4 regions of the Pedomonas sp. genome follow, and region 4 is predicted to be linked to each of the others. Evidence: predicted binding sites of a transcription regulator. Region 4 holds the regulator's gene; each other region holds the start of a gene.
The links. Region 4 encodes LexA, which represses DNA repair genes until DNA is damaged. Its sites were predicted from a motif close to GTTCCNCNCTTGTTCT; they were not measured.
Positions count from the first base shown of each region.

Region 1: the regulator LexA is predicted to act here: its motif matches at 2,011-2,026, upstream of uvrA (excinuclease ABC subunit UvrA).
Region 2: the regulator LexA is predicted to act here: its motif matches at 1,166-1,181, upstream of VIG90_RS10760 (PA0069 family radical SAM protein).
Region 3: the regulator LexA is predicted to act here: its motif matches at 1,006-1,021, upstream of VIG90_RS06335 (error-prone DNA polymerase).

Region 1 covers NZ_DATBUP010000230.1:3,520-6,631, reverse strand. Annotated here, with positions in the region: gene uvrA (excinuclease ABC subunit UvrA) at 1-2,000, opposite strand, end outside; gene VIG90_RS16915 (NUDIX hydrolase) at 2,279-3,076, opposite strand.
Region 2 covers NZ_DATBUP010000140.1:9,823-12,934, reverse strand. Annotated here, with positions in the region: gene VIG90_RS10770 (FMN-binding negative transcriptional regulator) at 1-558, shown strand, start outside; gene VIG90_RS10765 (hypothetical protein) at 604-1,083, opposite strand; gene VIG90_RS10760 (PA0069 family radical SAM protein) at 1,191-2,258, shown strand; gene VIG90_RS10755 (energy transducer TonB) at 2,498-2,974, shown strand.
Region 3 covers NZ_DATBUP010000079.1:2,174-5,285, forward strand. Annotated here, with positions in the region: gene VIG90_RS06330 (GntR family transcriptional regulator) at 83-748, shown strand; gene VIG90_RS06335 (error-prone DNA polymerase) at 1,068-3,112, shown strand, end outside.
Region 4 covers NZ_DATBUP010000258.1:6,022-9,133, reverse strand. Annotated here, with positions in the region: gene glp (gephyrin-like molybdotransferase Glp) at 1-1,200, shown strand, start outside; gene lexA (transcriptional repressor LexA) at 1,258-1,974, shown strand; gene VIG90_RS18235 (ComEC/Rec2 family competence protein) at 1,993-3,112, opposite strand, start outside.

The DNA of each region.
Region 1 (3,112 bases), on a different contig from region 4:
GTGGCAGCATTGAACAGCGTGTCGAGCGTGAGTGTTGACTTGCCCGAACCGGACACGCCGGTGATGCAGGTCAGCGTGCCCAGCGGAATGGAGGCCGTGACGTTCTTCAGGTTGTTGGCTCGTGCGCCGCTGATCGTGACGAAATTGCCCGTGCCAGGACGACGTTGCTCCGGCACCGGCACCATGCGGCGGCCAGAGAGGTATGCGCCGGTCAGGCTGTTCTCGGACGTCATGATGTCCTGCGGCGTGCCTTCGGCGATGATGGCACCACCATGCACGCCCGCACCGGGGCCCATGTCGATCACGTGATCGGCTGTGCGAATGGCGTCTTCATCGTGCTCGACCACTAGCACGGTGTTGCCGAGGTCGCGCAGACGCTTCAGGGTCTCCAGCAGCCGGTCGTTATCGCGCTGGTGCAGGCCGATGGAGGGCTCGTCCAACACATAGAGCACGCCGGTCAGGCCCGAGCCGATCTGGCTAGCAAGGCGGATGCGCTGGCTCTCGCCGCCGGACAGGGTGCCGGACGAGCGGGAGAGGTTGAGATAATCCAGGCCGACGTTGTTGAGGAAGCCGAGACGATCTCCGATTTCCTTCAGCACCTTCTCGGCAATGGCCGCATGCTTGGGGCTGAGCTGGGCCTGCAGTTCAGCAAACCAGCCCACAGCTTCGGCCACGGACATTTCCGTGACCTGCGAGATGGTCCTGCCGCCGACCTTGACTGCCAGCGCCTCCGGCTTCAGGCGCGCGCCGTTGCACGCCTCACACGGGGCCGAGGCCTGGAAGCGGGACAGTTCATCGCGCATCCACTGGGAGTCGGTGTCGCGCCAGCGGCGTTCGAGATTGTTCAGTACGCCTTCGAACGGCTTGTTGACCTGATAGCGCTTGCGGCCGTCCACGAACACCAGCGGCACGGCTTCGCCCCGGGTGCCGTATAGAATGATGTCCTGGATCTTCTTCGGCAGGTCATGCCACGGCTTGTTCATCGAGAACCCGAAGTGATCCGCCAGGCTTTCCAGAACCTGCATGTAGTAGGGTGAGGGCGGGTTGGACTTCGCCCACGGCAGAATGGCACCGCCAGCGATGGTCAGCTCGCTGTTGGGAACGGCCAGTTCCGCATCGAAGTACAGCTTCTCGCCCAGACCGTCACACGTCGGGCAGGCGCCGTGCGGGTTGTTGAACGAGAACAGCCGGGGCTCGATCTCGGCGATGGTGAAACCGGACTCCGGGCAGGCGAACTTCTCGGAGAAAACGATACGCTCCGGCGTGTCGTTTTCATCTGACTTGCTGGCCATTTCGGCAATGGCGAGACCATCCGCCAGCTTGAGGGCCGTCTCCAGAGAATCGGCAAGGCGAGTGGAGATGCCTTCCTTCACCACGATGCGATCGACGACCACATCGATGTCGTGCTTGAACTTCTTGTCGAGCGCCGGAACATCGTCGATGTCGTAGAATTCGCCGTCTACCTTGAGGCGCTGGAAGCCCTGCTTGCGCAGCTCCTGCATTTCCTTGCGGTACTCGCCCTTGCGGCCCCGCACGATGGGAGCCAGCAGGTAGAAGCGGGTGCCTTCCGGCAGCGCCATAATGCGGTCAACCATCTGGCTGACTGTCTGCGCCTCAATGGGCAGGCCGGTGGCAGGCGAATAGGGCACACCCACACGCGCCCAGAGCAGGCGCATGTAGTCGTAGATTTCCGTGACGGTACCGACCGTGGAGCGCGGATTCTTCGAGGTGGTCTTCTGCTCGATGGAGATGGCAGGAGACAGACCTTCGATGTGGTCCACATCCGGCTTCTGCATCATGTCGAGGAACTGGCGGGCGTAGGCGGAGAGGGACTCCACGTAGCGGCGCTGGCCCTCGGCGTAGATGGTATCAAACGCCAGGGATGATTTGCCGGACCCGGACAGGCCGGTGATGACCACCAGCTTGTCGCGCGGGATATCAACATCGACGGACTTGAGGTTGTGCTCGCGTGCGCCACGGATCGAAATATGGGTCAACATGAGTGCGCTTGTTCCATATTTGTTCGTCTAACTCAAGAGGCTAGACGCATAGTCCCAATCTAGTCCCGTTGGGGGGGATTGCCGCAGGGCATCAACCCAGCGCCTGAAGAGAGGCGACACGGGGGAGCCTTGGAGAAACGGCTCTTTCCACAACAGTGGCGCGTGCCAAAAGTCAAGCGAAGCGGGGCTATAAGCGGGGCAGTCGTGCGGTGCTCTGTGGCCGGCGTCCGACCGTTGACGGAAGACGGAATCAGGCGTCAACGGAACGATACTCGACCTCAGAACCCGCGCTTGATTTCCGATGTAGGAATGAAGGAGCGCGGATAACAGGCTTCGTCGGGAATACAGAACATCTCAATTCCGTCTCTTACCTCGATGGAGCCGTGAATCGGCGGAATCGCACGGTTGCGCGTCGCCGCCATTGCTTCCTCAACGGTGCGGAACTGGGCAAGCCACTCCAGCGTGAACTGGGTGGGGACGATGATGAACCATTTGCCCGCTTCGCCTTCGTCCAGCGCCTGCTGCGGACTGACCCATAGGGATTCCACAGACTCTCCGCCATCGTGCTTGGCCGTCTGGTCCGCCGGGGCGGGGGCCAGATAGAACATGGTGTCGAAACGCCGGGGCGAACCTTCCGGCGTGATCCAGCGCGCGACCGGGGCCACGCCGTCCGCCGACAATTTCAGGCTGTGCGTGCGCAGGAAGTCCGCAAACGGCAGGTCGCAGTTGGCAATGCGGGCCCGCTCCGCCTCGTACGTGGCGAGGATCTCGCCCGAGATGCGGCTGCCGTCCGCCCGGTGGGCGAGCAAAATGCCGGCCTCCTCGTATGCTTCACGCAGGGCGGCGATGCGGCAGGAGGCCTCGAACGGGTCCAGCGCGGCAAAGCCTTCCGTCAGATCACTGCCGATCAGATCACGGTCCTGCTGATCAACCTTGCCGCCGGGAAACACCAGCGCGCCAGAGGCGAAGGAGACGGCACGGTTCCGCAAGACCATGAAGACCTGAAGGCCTTCGGGGGTATTGCGGATGATGAGGAGCGTGGCGGCGGGACGGATGGGAACTGCTGTATTCGACATGGCATGGAATGTGGCAGCGCCGGCCGGTTTGGGCAA
Region 2 (3,112 bases), on a different contig from region 4:
ATCACCTACGGCTCGGGCGGGCTGACGGCCAACCTGCTCCCGTTCACGCTTGTCGAAGACGGGAACGGCAGCGCCATCCTGCGCACCCATCTGGCGAAGGCGAACGAGCAACTGGTAGATCTGTGCGAAGGCCCGGAGGCGCTGGTGCTGTTCCAGGGGCCGCAGGCCTATGTGTCCCCCTCATGGTACCCCTCGAAGCAGGAGCACAAGAAGGTCGTCCCCACCTGGAATTACGTCATGGTGCAGGTCCGGGGCCTGCCGCAGGTGATCGACAGTGCGGACTGGCTCCTCGAACAGATTTCCCACCTCACCGAGACACAGGAGAATCATCGCCCGGACCCGTGGAAAGTCTCCGATGCGCCGGAGTGTTTCATCGCCAGTCTGCTGAAAGGCATCGTCGGGCTGGAAATCCCCATCGAGCGGATCGAGGGCAAGTGGAAGGTCAGCCAGAACCGCTCCAGCACCGATCGGCAGGGCGTGGCGGACGGCCTGCGCCACGAAGACAACGCCCCCGCCATGGCCGACCTCATCGAGACCCACCGCCGGGACCTGCTCTGACGCAAGGCGCATCAGCGTGGAATTAAAGCTGGTCAGACACCTTTATCAAGGCAGCGTCTCCTCACAGAACACCGGATCAACTGACTGATAATTCAGCACCGCCCCGTCAGAACTCAGCATTTGAAACCCATCCGAGCCTGCAGTGTCGAACGTCGGATAGGCACGACCATTTATGACTTTGTAGAAGGGCGAGATTGTAGCCAGGCCCCTCTTCTGAATGCGAAACCGGTATCCGTCTGGCGTCATCTCAGCTTCGAGAGGTGCGTGGGAAACCAGGTCAATACCGGTTTTACTTGCTTCCAGGTGAAATCCAATCCTAGGGAATTCACCCTGAAGAATCTTCATACCGTCTGAATTCAGAGAAATACTTGGGCCATTATTGGTCCCGTAGCATCCCACAACCAGATCATTTCGCAAATTATAGGTCGGCTTGTCACGCGTTATCACCGCAATAGCAAGCATAAGGGCAAAAATCACATAAAAAAAACGTACAACCTTCCAATAATGACTATCAGAGAGTTCCATTGTTTTCCGATATCACAAGAACGAGCCGCTAACTTAAACAGCATACACCACTCCTGCCATTCGAACAGCTACTTGCCAGATCGTTCCTGTTATGTTCTATTTCGCCTATGACCCAGACGCGTGGACGAGCGGCAACGAACAACCGGGCAAGTGCACGGTTCAACCTTCCTGACCGAGAGCCTGACGGCGATTGGCTGGACGCGGAGGGCGTTACTGATGAGTTGCCGCCGCTGGCGACCACAATCACCATCGAGAAACCCAAAACCATCCTCACCCGCAACCAGAGCCCGGACCTGCCGTTTGATCGCTCGGTGAACGCCTACCGGGGCTGCGAGCACGGGTGTATTTACTGCTACGCGCGTCCCACCCATGCCTACATGGATCTCTCGCCGGGGCTGGACTTCGAGACGAAGCTGTTCGCCAAGCCGGACGCTGCTGCGCTGCTGGAGAAGGAGTTGGGCAAGCGGGGCTACACTCCCTCGCCCATCGCCATGGGCACCAATACCGATCCCTACCAGCCCGTCGAGAAGCGCTACGCCATCACCCGCAGCCTTCTGGAGGTGATGGACCGCACGGGGCATCCGGTTACCATCACCACCAAGAACTTCGGCGTTACCCGAGACATTGATCTGCTGGCACGGCTGGCGGCGCGGCAACTGGTAAGCGTGAACATCTCCGTCACCACGCTTGACCACCGCCTGGCCCGCCTGATGGAGCCGCGCGCCTCGACGCCGAAGCGGCGGATCGAGGCCATTCGGCTGCTCAGCGAGGCAGGCGTGCCGGTCAACCTGTTCCTCTCCCCGCTGATTCCCGGCCTGACCGACCATGAGATTGAGCGCATCATCGAGGCTGCCGCCAAAGTCGGTGCGCGCGGCGCATCCACAATCCTTCTGCGCCTGCCGTGGGAAGTGGCCGGGCTGTTCGAGGAATGGCTGCACGACAACGTGCCGGACCGGGCCGAGCGGGTGCTCTCGCTCCTGCGCCAGAGCAGGGACGGCCGCACCAACGATCCGGGATTCGGCAGCCGCATGACCGGCGGCGGCAACGCCTATGCCCAGATGCTGCGCGCCCGATTCCGTGCCGCCTGCGCGCGCCACAACCTGCTGCGGGACGATTTCTCCTTGTCCGTCAGCCACTTCCGCGCCCCGCAGGGTCCGCAGCTGTCTCTCTTCTGAGTCTGGCCTGAGAGGGGTGCAACACACCCTCTCATACACCCCTAAGACACCCTGAAACCCGCTTTTCACTCATTTCGTCGATGAATCCGCGCGACTCATCGATGGTGTACCCGTTTCCTATTGTTTTATTCTGCTACTGTTGTACATGACTAACACACTAACACGACGAACCCAGTGAGTAGCGGCCACCGAGTACCAGTGCAGTCAGCCCCCCCCAACGCCCATTTCGGAGAAACGCCATGACCCTGTCCTCGATCTTCAGCTTCCAGAAGTCCACCTGCGCTCTTTCCGCCATCGCTCTGACGGTTGCCACCATGCTGGCCACCACCGCCACCGATGCCCGCGCTGAAGCCCCGGCCTCTGTAGGCGAGTGGGTGAGCCATGCCGAGGCCCAGCTGGACAAGACCATTCAGTATCCCGCTTTCGCGCTGCGGGAAGGCAAGCAGGGCCTGGCCCGCATCTCCGCCACCGTATCGCCGGACGGCACGCTGAAGGATGTTTCCATCGCCCGCTCGACCGGGGACGCAGGCCTGGATAAGGCCGCGCTCAAGGCGGTGCAGAAGCTGGACAAGCTCCCCCCGCTGCCGCAGGCCGCAACGCCCCGCAACATCACTCTTCAGGTCGGTTTTGGCATCGCTCGCACGCCCGAGCAGGAAGTCCAGCTGGCCGAGGCATTCAAGGAACAGCCGGAGACGGCCCTCGCTTCGGCGAAGTAAGGCCCCCGCTGTCCTTAGCAAGGATCCGGCCCGCCCCCTCGCGGGTCGGATAACAACCGGGGCTTTTACTCACCGGCCCCGGGACTATCGTAGCCCTGCCTGCGGGAGAGCTTACCCCAGCTCTCCCGCACCCTTTTT
Region 3 (3,112 bases), on a different contig from region 4:
CAGTGTGTGCAGCTTTGAGGACGGCGCCCAGTCTCTTCACTGGGTATTAAATCCACGTCTTGCACAGAAGGAAAGGGCAGGAATGTTCATGCCTCGCAGCTCCGCAGGACATCGCACGGCGGAAGCGCCATACCGGCGCCTCAAGGATCTGATTCTCCGGAATCACTATCAGCCGGGCATGCACCTTAAAGTCGCCGATCTGGCCGACGAACTTGGGGTCAGCACGACCCCCGTTCGTGAAGCCCTTAATCGGCTTGTCGTTGAACGTCTGATCGATGGCGCACCGGGACTCGGTTTCTTTGCGCGCCAGCCATCGGAATTGGAAATCCGCAACCTTTACGACATGAACCAGTGGTACCTCGGCCTTGCGCTCAGCGAGGCGGAAAAGGCCACAGCCCAACCGGACTCGTCTCGTATCAGCGCGCTGACGTCTGTGCTGAACGGCGTACGGCCCGGAGACCGGGAGGGAGAGGAAAGCATAGCCAACGCAACTGGCGAGTTTACGCTGCTGGTGGCGGAACAGGCTCGAAACTCGGAAATCTTCCGGTCTGTCAGTAACATCAATGACCGGCTCTATTATGTCAGAGTGTGTGAAAGCCGGCTGATGAAAGATGCCGTCAGCCAGCTTCAGACTATGTTCCAGCAGTTCCACGCGCGCCAGATTGATACGCTTCGGCAGTCCATCAAGGCCTACCATGAAACGCGTACGGCTCTGCTGCCCGACCTCATGCGGGAATTGACCCGCTAGGATCAAGGCCGGGTTACCTCCGGTTCCAGTTGTTTCGGCCGGCGCCTGGACATGCCCCCGCATAGTCCATGGCTCGCCGGCCTTCGTATTTTTATTCCCCTGTCTGAATTCTTGCCTGCTCTCTTCATCTTGGTCGCCACTCCCCCCGGTTTCATTTCAGGGCGTCGCTTGATCGTGGCCTGAGCGCGCCAGACCGTTGCCGGTGCATCGGTTGCTGATGAATGCCGCTTTGTTCGGGAAAACGCTTGTGATAATGTGGAACAAATAGAGAACAAAGAAACGCGTGCAGAACGAGCCCATCTATCCCGAACAGGTGCTTATGAGCCGCTACGCTGAACTTCAGGTAACGACCAACTTCTCCTTTCTGCGGGGCGCAAGCCGCCCTGAGGAACTGGTGTCTCATGCGCAGGCGCTGGGGCTGGAGGCGCTTGCCGTCACGGACCGGAACACGCTGGCCGGGGTGGTGCGAGCGCATATGGAAGCCAAGAAGCTGGGCATGCGGCTGGTGATCGGCTGCCGGCTCGATCTGGCTGACGCACCGTCCCTGCTGGTTTACCCGACGGACCGGGCGGCCTATGGACGGCTGTCGCAACTGCTGACGCTGGGCAAGCGCCGCGCTCCGAAGGGGGAGTGCTACCTGACGCTGGCCGATGTGGCGGCGCGCGCTGAAGGGCAGGTCATCGCCATCATCCCGCCCCGGCGGCGGGATCGCTCCACCATTGCGGATTTCATCAAGCAGCTTCTGCTGATGAAGCAGATGCTGCGCCCGGCGCACAGCCTCTACCTGGTGGCACAGCACTTGTACCGGGGCGATGATCGCCGCTGGCTGAGCCGCTTGCAGGCGATCGGCGACGGCCTCGGCCTGCCGCTGGTGGCGAGCAATGACGTGCTGTATCACGAGCAAGAGCGCCGCCAGCTTCAGGATGTGCTGACCTGCATCCGAGAGAAGACGACCATCAGCGCGGCGGGGATGCGCCTTGCCGCCCATGCGGAGCGTCACCTGAAGACGCCGGAGATCATGGCCGACCTGTTCCGGGGCCATGAAGAGGCGCTGGCCAATACCCTGAAGATTGTGGCGAACTGCCAGTTCAGCCTCGACCATCTGCGCTACGAGTATCCGGACGAGCCGGTGCCGGCAGGGCTGACGCCGCAGCAGCATCTGGAGGCGCTGGTGTGGGAGGGCGCATCGCAGCGTTTCCCGGGCGGGCTGCCCGATCATGTGCGCACGGCGGTGCTGCGCGAACTCGAACTCATTCAGCGGATGGAGTATGCGCCCTACTTCCTGACGGTGCATGACATCGTCGCCTATGCGCGCGGCGAGGGCATCCTGTGCCAGGGGCGGGGCTCGGCCGCCAACTCGGTGGTGTGCTTCTGCCTCGGCATCACGTCGGTCAATCCGACCGAGGTGAACCTGCTGTTCGAACGCTTCATCAGCGAGGAACGCCGGGAGCCGCCTGATATCGACGTGGATTTCGAGCACGAGCGGCGCGAGGAGGTCATCCAGTACATCTACCGGCGCTATGGCCGCCACCGGGCAGGTCTGGCGGCGACGGTGATCTCCTACCGTCCGCGCTCGGCGATTCGCGATGTGGGCAAGGCCATGGGTCTGTCGGAAGACGTCACTACCGCGCTGGCAGGCACGGTGTGGGGATCAGGCCGGGAAGGTGAGATTGACGAGAAGCGGCTGCGCGAGGCGGGCATCCAGATTCTGGACGCCAAGCTGATGCAGGCGCTGCGACTCGCCAATGAACTGATCGGCTTTCCGCGCCATCTGTCGCAACATGTTGGCGGTTTCGTGCTGACCAAGGGGCCGCTCGATGAAACCGTGCCCATCGGCAATGCGGCCATGGCAGAGCGCACCTTCATCGAGTGGGACAAGGATGACATCAACGCCCTTGGCCTTCTGAAGGTGGACGTGCTGGCGCTGGGCATGCTGACCGCCCTGCACAAGGCGTTCGATCTGGTGGAGAAGCACCACGGCCGCGCGCTTACGCTCGGCACCATTCCGCGCGAGGACCAGGCTGTTTACAACATGCTGTGCCGGGCCGATTCGCTGGGCGTGTTCCAAGTGGAAAGCCGGGCGCAGATGAACATGCTGCCCCGTCTCAAGCCGCGCTGCTTCTATGATCTGGTCATTCAGGTGGCGATCGTGCGGCCGGGTCCGATTCAGGGCGACATGGTGCACCCCTATCTGCGCCGCCGCGACGGGCTGGAGCAGGTGGATTATCCTGCGCCCGGCCCGGATCATGGTCCGAAGGACGAGCTGGAGCGCATCCTCAAGAAGACCCTCGGGGTGCCGCTGTTTCAGGAGCAGGCCATGCGCATCGCCATGGAGGCGGCGCAGTTCAGCCCGGCGGAGGCCAA
Region 4 (3,112 bases):
AGCGTGGCGGAAGCGCAAGCCCATGTGCTGGCAGCGGGCGGCAACCGTCGCCGTGAGACGGTGCCGCTGAGCGAAGCCCACGGCCGCTATCTGGCCGAAGATGTCATCGCGCGGCTTACCCAGCCCCCGTTCAACGCCTCCGCCATGGATGGCTATGCCGTCCGCTTCGAGGACATCGCCCCCGGAATTACCTTCCCTGTGATCGGAGAGGCCATTGCGGGCAAGGCGTTCGACGGCTTCTTCGAGGAAGGCGTGGCCGTGCGCGTGCTGACCGGCGCACCCATGCCGGACGGCACCGATACCGTCATTCTCCAGGAGGACGTCGCCTACGAGGACGGCGCAATCCGCCTGATCGGAGACTGCCCGCCCCACGCGGGCCGCCATGTCCGCAAGGCGGGGCAGGACTTTGCCGAGGGCAGCCTGCTGCTACAGGTCGGCACGCGCATCAATGTCCGCGGCATCGCCCTCATGGCTGCCAGTGGCCACGGCACCGCCGAGGTGTTCGCCCGTCCCCGCGTCGTCATTCTGTCGACCGGAGATGAACTCGTCCCGCCGGGTCAGGCCCCCGGCCCCAGCCAGATCGTCAACTCCAACGGCGTCATGCTGGCCTCCCTCCTGCGCTGCTGCGGCGCGCAGGTCCAGGACCTCGGCATCCTGCCCGACCGGCATGACGTGATCCGTGACGCCATCGCCCGGGCCGCGGCGGATGCGGACATTCTGGTCACGGTCGGCGGCGCGTCCGTTGGCGATCATGACTATGTGCAGGCGGCGCTCGTTGATGCCGGTGCCCGCATCGATTTCTGGAAGATCGCCATGCGCCCGGGAAAGCCCATGATGCTCGGCACCCTTGGCGAGTCCGTCACCATCGGTCTGCCGGGCAACCCGGTTTCTGCTTACGTCTGCGCCCAGCTGTATCTCTTGCCGCTGGTTCGTCATCTTATGGGCGCGGCTGACCCGCTGCCGCGCCCGCTGCAGGGTCGCCTTACGGTCGACGTACGTCCCAATGGCGGTCGGGTCGATTACATGCGCGCCATGGTCACCGCGAGTGCGGACGGCTGGGAGGTCACACCCTTTCCTGTGCAGGACAGCGCCATGCTCTCCCGTCTTGAGGCCGCGAACGCCCTCGCCATTCGTCCCATCAATGCGCCGGCCGCAGAAAAAGGGTCGAATATCGCCTTTCTACTACTCAACGCCGATTGACCTTTTCGTGGAACTTTCATAGAACGTTCATTGTCTGTTCCACGAAGGACTTGGGCAATGCTCACTCGCAAACAGCACGATTTGCTGATGTTCATCCATCAGCGTCTCGAAACGTCCGGCATCTCGCCGTCGTTCGAGGAAATGAAGGAAGCGCTCGGGCTTAAATCGAAGTCCGGCGTTCACCGCCTTATCAATGCTCTGGTGGAGCGCAATTTCATCCGCCGCCTGCCCAACCGGGCCCGCGCGCTGGAAGTGCTGCGCCTGCCGGATGCGGCAGCCCCCACCCGCCCTGTCAAGCCGCAGCTTGCAAGCGACCGGGATGCCGCCATCGCCGCTTCGGACAACGTTGTGCGTGGTCCCTTCGGCAAGCCCAAGGCTCAGCCGGTTGCCGCGACGTTCGTCGAGATACCGCTGCATGGCCGCGTTGCTGCCGGTGTTCCCATCGAGGCAATGGAAAGCGATCGTCAGCTCGCTGTTCCGCCCGCCCTGCTTGGTCCTGGCGATCACTTCGCGCTGGAAGTCTCCGGTGACTCCATGGTCGAGGCCGGCATTCTGGACGGTGACTACGCCATTATCCGCAAGGCCGAGCATGCGCTGGATGGAGACATCATCGTTGCTCTCGTCGATGACGGCGAAGCCACGCTGAAGCGCCTGCGCCGCAAGGAAGGCAAGGTTCGGCTCGAGCCGGCCAACGCCACCTACAAGACCCAGATTTACGAACCGAAGCGGGTTCGCATTCAGGGCAAGCTCATCGGGCTGATGCGCCGGTACTAAATAGTTTTTTGCTCAAGTTCAGCGCGCGGCCGTCACCCATGGGTGGCGGCCGCGTTGCGTTTGGGCCGCCTGCACATCCGGCGTACCGCTGGGTCCGAACCGCACGGTCACGGCTCCAAGCCGCTTACGGCCCGCCTCGTCCAGCTTCAGCAGCTTCGGCTGGCACCATCTCGGCAGTCCACGCGGCGCAATGATCACGTCGCTCTCCACGCAAACCCGCGCCAGCACGGGGTTATCTAGCCAGTCCTTCAGCCAGACGATGCGCCGCCAGTCTCCGTGCCGGTTCAGCGAAACACGGCACAGCCCTTCGTCGCACTCCTGAACCAGCGCTGGCCCTGCCGCCTCGTCCAGCCGCGCAACTGCTCTGGCATCCAGCCCGCTGTCCTCCAGCCACATCGCGCGCGTGAAGCTGCCCCGCCGCAAGCTTGAGAACGCCATGCGCCCGTCCTCCAGCCGCACCGCCATCAGCCCGCCATCGGCACTCACGTACAGATCCGGCGTCGGTGTCATGGCGGCAAGAACCAGTCCTGCCGCTGTCAGGCCGAGCCCCAGCAATCTCAGCCGCGTGCGCCACAGGCACAGCCAGATCAGCCCCAGCATCATCAGGCTGAAGGGCCCGCCGCCCAGCGCCCGCCAGCGCATCACCGCGCCGTCCCAGGCCGCCACCGACCGGGCGATGCCGATGAGCAGGTCTAAGGCCCAGCGCAGCACCTCCGTCACCCATGGCACCCCGCCGATGCTTTCGGCCGCCACCGCCAGCATCAGCCCCGGCATGATCAGGATGCTGGTCAGCGGAATCGCAACGAAGTTGGCAATCACCCCGTACACGCCGGTCTGATTGAAGTGGGCAATGGCGATGGGTGACAGCATGGCCTCGGCCACAAGGCTGCTCACGATCAGCCCGGCCGCCCATCGAAGCGCGCTGCGGCCCCGCCCATCCGTTTCCCGCCGCCGCAGCCATCGCTCGGCAAAGCGGGACTGATAGAGCGCCACCAGTCCGGTCACCGCCGCGAAGGACAGCTGGAAGCTGGGGCTGAGCACCGCCTCTGGCCGGAACAGCAGGATGAGCCCTGCCCCCGCCGCCACCAGCCGCAGGCTAATCGCCTCCCGGCCCAGCAGCAGGCCCGCCAGCACAATG